Regions from separate parts of the Clostridium sp. CM042 genome, predicted to be linked through region 1. Evidence: riboswitches for the same ligand, from Rfam matches in the RefSeq annotation. Region 1 holds a riboswitch; each other region holds the start of a gene.
What was found. Region 1 has a riboswitch for FMN ahead of ribD (bifunctional diaminohydroxyphosphoribosylaminopyrimidine deaminase/5-amino-6-(5-phosphoribosylamino)uracil reductase RibD). Riboswitches for the same ligand answer to the same signal wherever they lie in the genome.

Region 1 (4,694 bases):
GAGTTTCACCATATTTAAGTAGTTTTTCAATATACTTCGCCATCATATCACTTTCAAGGTTAACCTCGTCACCTATCTTTTTACTTATTAAAGTAGTTTCACCTTTTGTATGAGGTATAATTGATACTTTAAAAATGTTTTCATCAACATATGCTACAGTTAAACTAATACCGTCAATTGCTATTGATCCTTTATGTACAATGTACTTTAATATATCCTTTGTAGTTTCAACAGACACCCAAGTGGCATTTCCTTCGATGCACAACTCTACAATGATTCCTATTCCATCAATATGTCCACTTACTATATGGCCTCCTAACCTATCACTAGCCATTAATGCCCTTTCCAAATTGACATGAGAACCAGGTTTTAATTTTCCTAAATTACTACTTCTTATAGTCTCTGCCATTACATCTACACTGAAGCTATTTTTATTAAATTCTGTTACGGTAAGGCACACTCCATTTGTACTAACGCTGTCACCAATCTTTATTCCACACATAACCTTTGCAGCTTTTATGGCAATTCTCGCAGACCTCGCACCTTTTTCTATAGACTTTATTTCTCCAATTTCCTCAATTAACCCTGTAAACATCTATTCACCTCCTTTCTATGTTGCGATATAAATTATCATCATTGACTACTATCAGATGATAGTTTTCAATTAATCAACTTTCTTTACGTAACCTTCTATCATAATGTCTTCGTTAAATCTAGTTACTTCAGTATCCGTAAGCAAAATAGCATCACTCACATGTTCTATTCCCTGTCCTCCTACTGGAGTCTTACCTGTTGTTCCCCCAAATATTTTCGGAGAAATAAAAGTAATAACCTTATCAACGATGCCTTCTTCTAATGCAGAATAATTTAGAGTACTGCCACCCTCAAGCAGAATACTATCTATTCCCATATCACCTAGTACTCTCATTAAATATTCTAAATTCACCCGATTATTTTTACTCGGAGTTACAATAACCTCTGCACCTTTTTGTTTAATAGCTTCAATTTTAGTATCTTTCGCAAGTTTTGTTGTAACGATAATAGTTTTTGTATTATCATCACATTTTAATACCTTTGATTCTAAGGGTATTTTTGCCGTGCTGTCTATAATTATTCTTATGGGATTTATGCTAATTTTGCCTTCTCTTCTTGTAGTAAGTTCTGGGTCATCCTTTAATACAGTTCCAATTCCCACCATAATTCCAATTACCATTTGCCTTAATTCATGCACATATGCTCTAGATTTTTCATTACTTATCCACTTTGAATCACCAATCTCAGTTGCTATTTTTCCGTCTATTGTCATAGCAGTTTTCATGATACAAAATGGTTTTTTATGAGTTATGTATTTTATAAATATTTCATTTGTTTTCTTTATTTCAGTTTCCATTATGCCCGTAGTAACTTCTATACCGTTGTTTCTAAGAATTTCTATGCCTCTCCCTGCTACCATCGGGTTAGGATCTATCATTCCAATTACTACTTTAGATATTTTGTTTCGCACTATAGCATCAGCGCAAGGTGGCGTTTTACCATAATGCGAACAAGGTTCCAAAGTTACGTACATGGTTGCACCTTCTACATCTTCTTTGGCATTTTTAAAAGCATTTACTTCTGCATGTGGTCCACCAAAATATTCATGATACCCTTCACCGATTATCCTATTATCTTTTACAATAACAGCACCAACCAATGGATTAGGATTTACGAACCCCACCGCTTTTTTAGATAATTCTAGTGCTCTTCTCATATAATAATTGTCCAATTTATCACCCCTAATTCTATAATTATGGCGCCAATCTTCATAAGTATTTCTTTCTTAGTATGCATAACTTTGGTCAAATAAAATCATATATTTAACTAAAATAATAAAAGCCCTGAAAACAAAGTTTTCAGGGCTTAATAAACTAATTACATATCTAGTTAAATCATCACCTTGCGGTGCTGTTAAATCATCACCTTGCGGTGCTGTTAAATCATCACCTACTGGTGCTGTTTACTAAATATATTCACAATAAAATACAAAAGCAGTATTAACTATCTTCCATAGTTAATAAATGGAAATCTCCTATATTTATCATTATTCTCCTTCTCTCATCCAGACTTTACTGTCGGCTCTGGAATTAAACCAGATCTACCTATCGGCTCGCGGGCTATACCGCCGGTTGGGAATTTAACCCTACCCTGAAGGATCTATTAAATTTTCAACTTAAGAATACCACTTTGTTATTTTAGTGTCAAGCAAATTCTGTAAAAATAAACAATTAATCAGAATATTAGCTATAAACACTTTTAGAAGATTCATTTATATTTTCCACTGGAAAAGAGATTTATACTACTATGATTTTCCCATCTATTCTAAAAAAATTAATAAAATTTCTACTTGTAATGATTTTATATTTATATATAAGTTAATTAATGTTTAACTATTTTTATTTTACCACTTTACATAGTTAACGTAATAAAGTAATATTATATTTATAGGATTTATAAAGGAGTGTTAATAATGAAAATTAAATTTAACTTACTAATTGTGGCAATACTTTCAACCTCTATTTTAACTGGCTGCGGAAACACCCCCACAGCTGATAATTCTTTAAATGATATAAAAGATAAAAAAGAACTAATAATTGGTCTTGATGATAACTTTCCACCAATGGGATTTAGAGATAATAGCGGTGAAATTGTAGGTTTTGACATTGATATGGCTAAAGAAGTAGGCAAGCGAATGGGCGTTAAAGTAACCTTTAAACCAGTAGAATGGGACGGCATTATATTAAGTCTAAATAATAAAGATATTGATGCTATATGGAATGGATTAACAATGACAGATAAGAGAAAAGAACAAATTGCTTTTTCTAAAGTATACCTTCAAAATAAGCAAATAATAATTGTAAAAAACAAGTCAAGTATTTCTAAAAAAAGTGATTTAAATGATAAAATTGTAGGCCTGCAAATGGGTAGTAGCAGCGAAACTGCACTTACTAAAGATTCGCTGCTTACTAATTCACTAAAAGAGGCCAAGAAATATTCAAACAATACAGAAGCACTACTCGATTTAAACGCTGATCGTATTGATGCTGTTATAATGGATGAAGTAGTTGGCAGATACTATGCTAGTAAAAAACCTGGTGATTATAAAGTTCTTAATGAAAACCTAGGAGTAGAAGATTATGGCGTAGGTATAAGAAAAACTGATACAAACCTTACTGCAGAAATAAATAAACTACTAGTAGAAATTAAAAATGATGGAACTGCCAATACTATATCAAAGAAATGGTTCGGAAAAGATATAATTTATAAACAATAAATTTCTACTCAAATAATCATGAACTTATTCTGAAGGAGTGTTATATTTGGCTAATTATATAGACATTACAACTTATATTTTAAAAGGGAGCCTCTTTACAATTAAATTGTATTTTGCAACAATAATCTTTTGCATGCCACTTGGAATAATATGCGCACTAATTAAAGTCTCAAATTTAAAAATACTTAGTAAGATTGTGGACCTCTATACTTGGTTATTTCGCGGAACACCCTTACTTCTCCAACTGTTTTTTACATATTTCGGGCTACCTATTATTGGGATTAGATTTTCTCCTTTTACTGCAGCAGCTCTTACCTTTTCTTTAAATTACGGAGCTTATTTTACAGAAATATTCAGATCCGGTATTCAATCTATAGATAAAGGCCAATATGAGGCCGCTAAAGTGTTAGGCATGAATTATAGACAAACTATGTCAAAAATAATACTTCCCCAAGCCTTTAAACGTATAATTCCACCAACTTGTAATGAGGCAATTACTCTAATAAAAGATACTGCTTTAGTAGCCGCAATTGGATTACAAGATTTACTAAGAGCTGCTAGAGAAATTGTAACTAGAGATTTTACAATCACTCCTTTTTTTATTGCCGCAATAATATATTTAATCTTTACTTCTCTTATTGTGTTGGCTTTTAAAAAACTAGAAAAAAAATATTCAGTTTACGAATAAAGAAAAACCTGCTAAATGAAGGATGGTGCTACTATGGATTTACTCAAAATATGTAAAATAAATAAAAGTTATGATAAAACCCAGGTTCTAAAGAATGTATCTTTAAGTTTAAAAAAAGGCGAAGTAATATCAATTATCGGTCCTTCTGGCTCTGGAAAAAGCACTCTGCTTAGGTGCATAAGTCGTCTTGAGCATATAGATAATGGACTCATTGAATTTAATGGCGCAACTATTGCAGAATCTAAAAAGAAAATTAATAATATTGAATCAATTAATGCTGCTAAAAAAATAGGTATGGTTTTTCAAAACTTCAATCTATTCCCTCATAAAACCGTTCTTGAGAATATAATTGAAGCTCCTATTATAGTAAATAATATAGATAAGAAAGATGCTATAGACATTGCAGAAAAACTACTTTTAAAAGTGGATTTATTAGATAAAATAAATTCTTATCCTTGTACTCTTTCTGGTGGACAAAAGCAGAGAATTGCAATTGCTAGATGTCTTGCAATGAATCCAGAATTAATTCTTTTTGATGAACCAACTTCTGCATTAGACCCTGAACTAGTAAGCGAAGTGTTGAAGGTCATTAAATCTCTTGCCATTGATAAAATATCACTCATAGTAGTTACACATGAAATGCAATTTGCAAGAGAAATATCAGATAGAATTATTTTCATGGAAAATGGAGAAATA
Region 2 (4,694 bases), 1.2 Mb from region 1:
TCACTCGCATCAGTGACTATATTAACGTTTCCTTAGATGAATTAATAAATATGCTTAAAGAGAAAAATTGCAATATTTCCTTTGTAGGAGATGGAGCTTTCAAATTCAAAGAAAAACTTATAGCAAATTTACCTAATGTCAGTTTTGCGCCAGCGCATTTAAACTTAGCTAAGGCTTCATCCCTAGGAGAATTAGGGCTCAAGCTTTTATCTAATGGAACATTCGATGATATATATGCGTCAGTGCCTATCTACCTTAGGCAACCCCAAGCTGAGAGGGAGTACGAAGAAAAGATGAGGCAAATAAAAAATGAATAGCGATTTTAAAATTTACCCAATGGACGCATCATCCATTAAATCAATACTCAATATTAGCGAATTAAGTTTTCCTATTTCATGGAGCTACGAATCACTCCAAAGTGAACTAAATAATAAATTTGCTAAATATGTTGTATTAAAAAAGGGCAATTCTATAGTAGGTTATGGAGGAATGTGGGTAATTATAGATGAAGCCCATGTTACTAATGTTGCAGTTCACCCTGAGGCCCGTGGTCATGGCGCCGGCGACATCATCGTGGAAGCATTATTTAAAATTTGCAGGAAACAAAAAGTTACAGCAATAACCTTAGAGGTTAGAAGTTCAAATTTTGCTGCTATAAACTTATATCAAAAGTATGGCTTTGAAAATGAAGGCATTAGACGTCATTATTATGAAGATAACGGGGAAGATGCAGTAATTATGTGGAATCGACACCTATAGCAGATAGCGTAAAAAGACTAGCTCTTGCCAGTCTTTTTTTATATTCTCTACTAAAAATTTAGCAAGCACGAGAATAAAATGGTATAATGTGGGTGAACTGTTTAAAATATATTAGAGTAAGGGGTAATATTTATGACCAAAAAAATTATATTAGCACTATTTTTTGCATTACTATTGGTTGGATGCAATTCCTTAGCTAGTCCAACTTCCAGTAAAAGCACAATAGTTTCAGATGATTCTCAGAGTAAATCACCAAAACCAGTAGATAATTCATCTAACATCCCACGCTTATCAACAACGCTTAAAGATCCGATTGTTAGAACATTTGATCAAACTGAAGGTGTGTCAAAAAAAATACCAATATTGATGTATCATCATCTACTAAAGAAAAAAGAAAATACATTTACAAATAATGGTGTAGTATTAAATCTTGAAAATTTTCAGCAACAAATGGACTACTTATACACTAATAAATATACTACAATAAATCTAGCTGAATTAGAACAGTGGCTTTTGGGGAATATGGAACTACCTAAAAAATCAGTATGTATAACATTTGATGATGGATATTTAAGTAGCTACATTTATGCCTATCCCATTTTGAAGAAATATAATTTTAAAGCTGCACAATTTTTAATTACATCTTATGTTAAAGATAATAGCGTTGAATTTAACCCTAAAACACAACAGTTCTTAAGCTGGAAAGATATCGCTAAAACTACCGATGTATTTGAATATTCAAACCATACCCATAATTTACATAAAACAGAGAATAACAAGGGTTATTTAATTACAAAGTCTTTAGATTTTGTAAAAAAAGATTTAATAAAAAATACGGAACTAACCGGTAGCCATTATCTTTCTTATCCTTATGGTCACCATAACGACGATGTATTAAACCTTCTACCTAAAATAGGAATACGAATGGCCGTTACTGTTAATAACGGAAGCGTAAAGAGAGGAGATTCTTTACTAGATCTCAATAGATATGGAATATATCCTAAAACATCCATATCTACATTTAAACGCATGGTTAATTGTGAATGGTGAATAATAAAGCTAAAGGATGACTTCTGCATTTTGCAGAAGTCATCCTTTAGTTTGTTAGTACCCTTTTTTATATTTTTTGTTCTCTACTTTTGTATTCTCTCTCCATATTCTCTTTATGAAGTATAGGCGAAACACTTTTATATAAAGCTAAAGTCATTGCTGATAATACTATTCCTTTAAGTAAATTAAAAGGGATAATAGACCAAATAATGAAAGTATTCAAATCCACAATGTTATGATTTATTTTTGATCCCATTTCTATAACAGCAGCTACTGGGAATCCTAATACTTTTTCGTATAAAGGTAAAACAACAAAATAGTTTAATATCCCTGCAAAAATCGACATACAAATTACTCCTATTAATAATCCAGCAATAGCTCCACCTTTACTTTTGCGGGCCTTATAAATATATCCAGATACTAATACTAAACATGAACCCACTAGAAAATTTGCTACTTCTCCAACGAAGGCTGTTTTAGTAGCTAGCATCCCATGTAGTATATTTTTAAAGAGTTCAATAACTACTCCCGCTATTGGTCCTAATGCAAAGGCTCCTAAAAGTGCTGGCAGGTCGCTGATGTCAATTTTTAAGAAATCAGGGAAAATCGGTATTGGTAACTCAATGTACATCAAAAGAAAAGCCATAACAGATAAAAGTGAAATTTTGATTAGTTTAACAAGTTTTTCGTCTCTCATTTTTAGTGCCCCCTAATTAACTATATCTCCTAGGGATGGATATAATAAAAACCCTGACATAGAACTATGCCAGGGCGAATTTATATATATATCACATCTTCTTTTATCCAGACTATACTGTCGGCTTCGGAATCAAATCATCACCCAAGGGTGCTGTCTTAACGACTTCGGAAGGAAAATCGCCTTCCAAAATGTCGTTAAACCGAATCAGCCTTACGGCTCGCGGGCTTTACCGCCGGTGGGGAAATTAGCCCCGCCCTGAAGATTATTAAATTTTATTTTTATATTTTATATTATATACAAATACAGTAAAATAAGCAACACATTAATTAATTATTTTTCATTGATAATGATATTCTTTTTCTTTTCTCATCAACTTCAATAACGCTAACCTCTACTATATCTCCAACACTTACAATATCTAATGGATGCTTCACAAATTTATCTGATAATTGGCTTATATGTACTAATCCATCTTGATGAACTCCAATATCAACAAACGCTCCAAAGTCAGATACGTTTCTAACTGTTCCCATAAGTTTCATTCCTGGTTTAAGGTCTGCCATTTGAACTACACCAGTCTTTAATATAGGCTTCGGTAGTTCTTCCCTTGGATCTCTACCAGGCTTTTTAATTTCTTTAATAATGTCTCTAAGCGTTGGACCGCCTAATTCTAATGTTTGTGCAAGTTCATTTAGATTAATATCTTTTAACCTCTCATCCAAATCTTTAAAATTTAAAGATTTGAGATCTTCTTTTGTATAACTTAAAAAATCCAATAATTTTTTAGTAGCATTATAAGTTTCTGGATGAATTGACGTGTTGTCTAAAAATTCATTACTCTCCATAACCCTTAAAAATCCTGCACATTGCTCATATGCTTTTGCTCCTAATCTTTTCACTTTTAATAATTCTTTTCTAGTTTTAAATTTACCATTTTCTTCTCTATACACTACAATATTTTGAGCTATAGCAGCATTTATCCCTGATATATAAGTTAATAAAGAAGGTGTTGCAATATTAAGATCTACACCAACAGCATTAACGCAATCTTCAACTACTCCTTTTAAGGATTCATCGAGTTTCTTAGGAGCCACATCATGTTGGTATTGGCCCACTCCAATAGCTTTTGGATCAATTTTCACAAGTTCGACCAGTGGATCTTGAAGTCTTCGTCCTATAGAAATAGCTCCTCGAATAGACACGTCTATATTTGGATATTCTTTAGACGCAAGCTCAGACGCAGAATATACTGACGCACCTGCCTCTGAAACTATAACATAATATAAATCTTTTGAGCACTCATCTTTAAGTTCTTGAATTATCTGAGCTAAAATTTCTTCAGACTCACGACTAGCAGTTCCATTTCCCAGTGATATTACTTCTACATTATGCTTAATTACCAATTTTTTAATAATATCTATAGATTTTTGGATACCGTCCTTACTGCCCGCAGTAGCGTATACTGTAGCTATATCTAAAAGCTTACCAGTATCATCAAGTACTGCTATTTTACAACCAGTTCTAAACCCTGGGTCAAATCCAAGCACAACCTTTCCTTTTATAGGTGATTGCATTAAGAGCGCCTTTAAATTAGCTTTAAATATATTAATAGCACCAATTTCACCTTTTTCTGTAAGTTCAGCTCTTACTTCTCTCTCAATGGAAGGAAATATAAGTCTTTTTACTGAATCAATTATACTTAACTCTATATACTTATCGGTTATATTATTTCCTTTTAAACATTTTGCTCTTAAGTATTCAATAATCTTATCATTATCAGCTTTAATTTTAACGGAAAGTATCTTACTAGTTTCGCCTCTATTTATAGCAAGGATTCTATGCGGCGGAATAGATTTAACCCCTTCTTTATACTCATAATACATTTCAAATGGAGTAGTATCGTCAGAACTACCTTTAGTTTCAACGTTCCCTTGATTATGCACTAATGCTCTAATCCACTTTCTGTAATCAGCTTCGTCTGAAATCATTTCACTAATAATATCTCCAGCACCTTGAAGTGCATCCGAAATACTATTTACTTCTTTTTCTTCATTTACAAATTTCTCTGCATACTCATTTATGTCATCTTTAAGCTCACCACTAAAAATAATTTCAGCTAGAGGTCTAAGCCCCTTCGCCATTGCTATTGTAGCTCTCGTTCTTTTCTTAGGCTTAAACGGTCTAT
Region 3 (4,694 bases), on a different replicon from region 1:
TAAGGAATATGTTTAAAATATATTTTAGAGTAATTAAAATACCGATATATTCAAAGAATTCTTTGAATATATCGGTATTTTGGTAATATATGTCTTAACGTATAAAATCCGCGTTTTGCGGTTACTACCCCAAAAAGTATTATTTTTCATGGCACAGTTTAGAAAAATCCAAATCTATAAGTGTTTTTTTATTTTCTATACATTCTTTTCTGCAAATCATATATTTCTTTACCCATGGGCTGCAACTATCAAAAGTTTTCCAATTATATAGCATTGAATACATTATAATTTCTCTTAATTTTAAAAACAATGGTAATTTCGTAATCCAATAATTATCTAAATGATTTTCCTTGTTATAACCTTCTAAAAAATATTTTATAAAGCATCTTGCATCTTCTTCTTTTTCATTAGAATCATAGTTTTCTACATAAAAATAAAATAATTGAATAGAAATATCATTTACAAACCAGCCATATTCACAATCATCAAAATCAAAATATGTTATTACATTATCAGAAACGTTAAAATTTTTAAAGTGAATATCAGAATGAATAATCCCGTATGAAGAATGATTCTTAGGTAATTGATTTAATTCATTTAATGTGTTGTAAAACTCTTTATATATAATCGTCTCACTTTTGTCAACAGTTATGTTTATGTAATTTAATAAATTTGAATTATGCCATTGAGGTCTATAAAAATATTTTTTATTTAAATTGCATTGTTTTGATAAGTTATGCATTTCACCTGTGAGTCTTCCCATATTTTCAAATAATTCTTTATTTCTATATTGTTTTTTTGCATATATACCATATGCTTTTTTAAAAGCTGTTATAAAAAAGTCATTGCCATCTACAGTTACAACTTCAATTAGGTTACCATTAAGAGATTCTATTGCACTAGACACAGAAACTTTATTATCAGATAAGAAACTAATCCAATCTAATTCTCCATATATGAACTTTAAATTTCTTCTTTTACTATTTGAAACTCTAAGAATATATTCTTTATTGTCTTTAGAATAACTGTAGACAATATTTTGATGACTTATAAGCTTTTTTAAACTGTTTCTGCTTATTCCATAGCGGTCTAAACACGCATTTATAATCTTATTATTAAGCTCCATTATATTTTTATCTCCCCAATACAAATTATTCGTCTGAACAATATAGTGCTATATTTACTATAAATACTAGCCAATTTTTTTAATAGCATCTATTAATTGAATTGGCTCATTTATTACAAATTTATTATTAGGATATTTACTTCTGTCATATCCCCAACCATATTCAACTAAAATTATATGTTCAATCTTAGCCTCTATTGCAGAACTATAATCAGATAATCTATCACCAATTACTATCACTTCATTAGTTTTAAGATTATATTTTTCAAGTATAAGTTTAAATTTTTTAGATTTGTCGGTTGTACAATTACCATCTATAAAAGAAAAATATTTGTATATATTATACTTTTTAAGCTTTTGTATAACTTCTTTTGTATAATTTGAAGATATTAAGGTTAAATTGTAATAAGTATTTGCCCAACTTAAAACATCTTTAATTCCATAAAAAATTTCTGGATTTTGATTTCCTATCTCTTCCCCAAAAATTTCCATAGCTTTTTTTTGTTCATCTATGTCCATGCCAAGATTTTTGTAACATTCACTAAAATTAGCTCCATATGATTTTCTAAATTCGTCAATTGAATCAGGAATTTTCACATTAAGTTTATTTCCTATAGTTTTATATATATCGTAAACAGTAGGAAGTGAATCTACTATTACACCATCGTAATCAAAAATTATTAATTTAATCATTTTTTATCTCCTCCCCCAATAATTTAGTATACTTTTAAAATCACTTATTTATTTGGGCATTGCATAAAATACAGAATCCCATAGATTTGAGTTATAATGGAACATTAAAATAAATAGTAAAAAACACCACAGGAATGCACCTATGATGGTTTTTAATTTCATCAACTTACATATTTTGTTTATATTCAAAAATATCATCTATAGAAACAACAGTCATATCATGTTTTTTAGCAAAATCAATTATCTGTGGCAATTTCATCATTGTTCCATCAGCATTTGTAAGTTCACACAAAATTCCTGTTGGTTTATGTCCTGCTAAACGCATAAGATCAACAGTACCTTCTGTATGTCCACGTCTAACTAAAATCCCTCCTGTACGTGCACAAAGCGGAAAAACGTGGCCAGGGTGACATAAATCTTCAGGTTTACAGTCATCTTTTACAGCAGTAAGAATTGTAGTAACTCTATCAGCAGCGGAAACTCCTGTAGTTACGCCTTCTTTAGCTTCAATTGAAATAGTAAATGCAGTTTCATATTTACATGTATTATTAGGAACCATTTGAGGTAAATTTAACTCTTTAATTTTATCCTCTGTTAAACAGAGACAAACAATACCGCTGCATTCTCTAATTAACATAGCCATTTGAGGCACAGTAAGTGTTTCAGCAGGAAAAATAAGATCTCCTTCATTTTCACGATTTTCATCATCAACAAGAATTATACCTTTACCTTGTTTAAGAATACCCAATGCTTTTTCTACACGTTGTAAATTATTACCAAATTGATTCAATAGTGATTCATTCATTAAAAACCCCTCCAAATTATAATAAATTTTACATAAAGTACCTAAAGATTTATACTGTATGTGTATTATCTTTCTGTGGAATTTGGCTATGACTGCAATATCACACTAGCATGTCTATTTTGTATATGCTAAACAGTTATCTACAAATTAACTTTTTTGATTATATAATGATGGCTTGATCACTGATCATTATGTAATAAAGTTAGTTTTTATTTTTAACACATTTTCCTAAATTACACCACAAAAAATCCCCTTAAGCAGCCTTAAGGGGATTTGAGAACACAACAAATATATATAATAAAAACTACGTATAATTGCATTCACCTTCTTTCATCCAGACTATACTGTCGGCTCCGGAATTTAACCGAATCTGCCTTACGGCTTGCGGGCTATACCGCCGATAGGGAATTTCACCCAACCCTGAAGGATACTTTATATAACTTTATTATTAATATACCATTCACATTATTCCTTGTCAAACCAAAAAATCAAATTATAACCATTAAAGAGAAACTTAAGTTAAAATAGTTTCTTTTCAATGGGACATTGGTATTAGGGGCACTAACTGGCGTGTTTACAACGAAAAACTAATAATATGCAACAGAAACTTACCCATTATTAGGATATTCTGATAATTTACAGGATAAATTTATTGCATTTAGGACCTTAGAGATATTACTTTTACCTATAAATAAAAGTAATTCTATAAAATCTTTCTCTTTTTTGTTATAATAGGTATCATAGATGTTTTGAATCCTAGGGTCTGCTTGTAGCATTGCAGTGCTTGAAGCTAATGATCCTGGCTTTCTTTTAAAGGTATTAAGATAATGTTCAAGCTTAATAGACCATTCATGAAATCCTAACTTCTTTTCATGGGAAGCTATTTTTTTACCCTCACTAAAGCAAACAATGTCATTGGAATATATTTTTATGAATATTCTTTTTCCAACATACATATCAGGTACAGAATACCGACAGGTATTCACTGAGAATGTCGAATATTTATCCACTCTAGGTTCTTCTATCCTAGCAGTGTCAAGTTTTGCAATATAAGGCCCCATATGTTGTCTTTCCTCATTAAGAATTTCTTTTGCAGTTTTCATATTTTTTATTTTTTGTGGTTGGCTATTCAATTTATCGCATGTTTCCATCAGATATTTATTAGCTTCTTCTAATGATTTAAAACTATCATTTTTACAAAAAGACTTACGTCGTACTACCTCTACACTTCGCTCGACATGACCTTTTTCATTTCCAGCTCGAGTATTGCAAAACCTAAAGTCAAAGCCATAATACATGGACATTTTAAGCAATGCATCCGTAGGTTCTTTCTCAGTAGGTCCTACAAATTTTTTAACTGCAACTCTCATGTTATCATAAACGATTGTTCTATATACTTGTCCTATATGTTCAAAAAACAAAGCATGAGCTTCTTGAAAACACTCTGAATTTTGTTTAGCAAATAACTGTGCATATCTATAATTCCCTTTTGCAGATGTAAATACAGCCATTTGAAATGTTCTATCCAGAGCATTAATAGTTAACTTTACTTCCCCCCAATCAAATTCACAAATATCCCCAAGCTCATATTCTGATTTTATAAATGCCTCGGCTCCATTCTCAAGTAATTTATTTATATAGTTACTCACAGTTGGATAACTTATATCGTAATCGTCTTCTTTTAACGCTTCATATATATCAATTTTCTTTTTTTGCTGCTTATGCCTCCCGGCATGCCGTTTTTGCTGGTTTTCTTCAATATACCCCTTTATCTTATTTATAATTTCTTCGGTTAATTTTTTCTTTTTTCTATTTATGCAATAGTATTTAGGTTTCTCAACAATACTGTCCTGAAGTTCTCTTATATCATCAATTCCTCCATTAAAATTCAAAATTTCTTGTCTTGCCACTTCGTATTCTTTAACATATTTACTAATAGTTTTTCTATCAATTCCAGTCTCTCTAGCTATGGACCTTTGAGACTTTCCGTTTAGATGTGCCGATATTATGATGTGTTGTTTTTCACTCAATTTAATCATCTCCATTTCCCCCTCTTATGATGCCTCTCAT

Region 2: it holds a riboswitch for FMN, as region 1 does, so the genes downstream of both, ACWJJ7_RS10160 (ECF transporter S component) here and ribD (bifunctional diaminohydroxyphosphoribosylaminopyrimidine deaminase/5-amino-6-(5-phosphoribosylamino)uracil reductase RibD) in region 1, are expected to answer to the same signal.
Region 3: it holds a riboswitch for FMN, as region 1 does, so the genes downstream of both, ribB (3,4-dihydroxy-2-butanone-4-phosphate synthase) here and ribD (bifunctional diaminohydroxyphosphoribosylaminopyrimidine deaminase/5-amino-6-(5-phosphoribosylamino)uracil reductase RibD) in region 1, are expected to answer to the same signal.

What each region holds. Positions count from the first base shown of each region.
Region 1 covers NZ_CM143646.1:3,324,990-3,329,683, reverse strand. Annotated here, with positions in the region: gene ACWJJ7_RS15870 (riboflavin synthase) at 1-595, opposite strand, end outside; gene ribD (bifunctional diaminohydroxyphosphoribosylaminopyrimidine deaminase/5-amino-6-(5-phosphoribosylamino)uracil reductase RibD) at 665-1,765, opposite strand; FMN riboswitch at 2,083-2,196, opposite strand; gene ACWJJ7_RS15860 (amino acid ABC transporter substrate-binding protein) at 2,507-3,310, shown strand; gene ACWJJ7_RS15855 (amino acid ABC transporter permease) at 3,357-3,998, shown strand; gene ACWJJ7_RS15850 (amino acid ABC transporter ATP-binding protein) at 4,032-4,694, shown strand, end outside.
Region 2 covers NZ_CM143646.1:2,151,137-2,155,830, forward strand. Annotated here, with positions in the region: gene tsaB (tRNA (adenosine(37)-N6)-threonylcarbamoyltransferase complex dimerization subunit type 1 TsaB) at 1-317, shown strand, start outside; gene rimI (ribosomal protein S18-alanine N-acetyltransferase) at 310-759, shown strand; gene ACWJJ7_RS10155 (polysaccharide deacetylase family protein) at 892-1,809, shown strand; gene ACWJJ7_RS10160 (ECF transporter S component) at 1,877-2,506, opposite strand; FMN riboswitch at 2,598-2,776, opposite strand; gene ACWJJ7_RS10165 (Tex family protein) at 2,836-4,694, opposite strand, start outside.
Region 3 covers NZ_JBSJES010000002.1:40,208-44,901, forward strand. Annotated here, with positions in the region: gene ACWJJ7_RS18475 (phosphotransferase enzyme family protein) at 140-1,126, opposite strand; gene ACWJJ7_RS18480 (HAD family hydrolase) at 1,193-1,819, opposite strand; gene ribB (3,4-dihydroxy-2-butanone-4-phosphate synthase) at 1,986-2,624, opposite strand; FMN riboswitch at 2,943-3,056, opposite strand; gene istA (IS21 family transposase) at 3,233-4,663, opposite strand.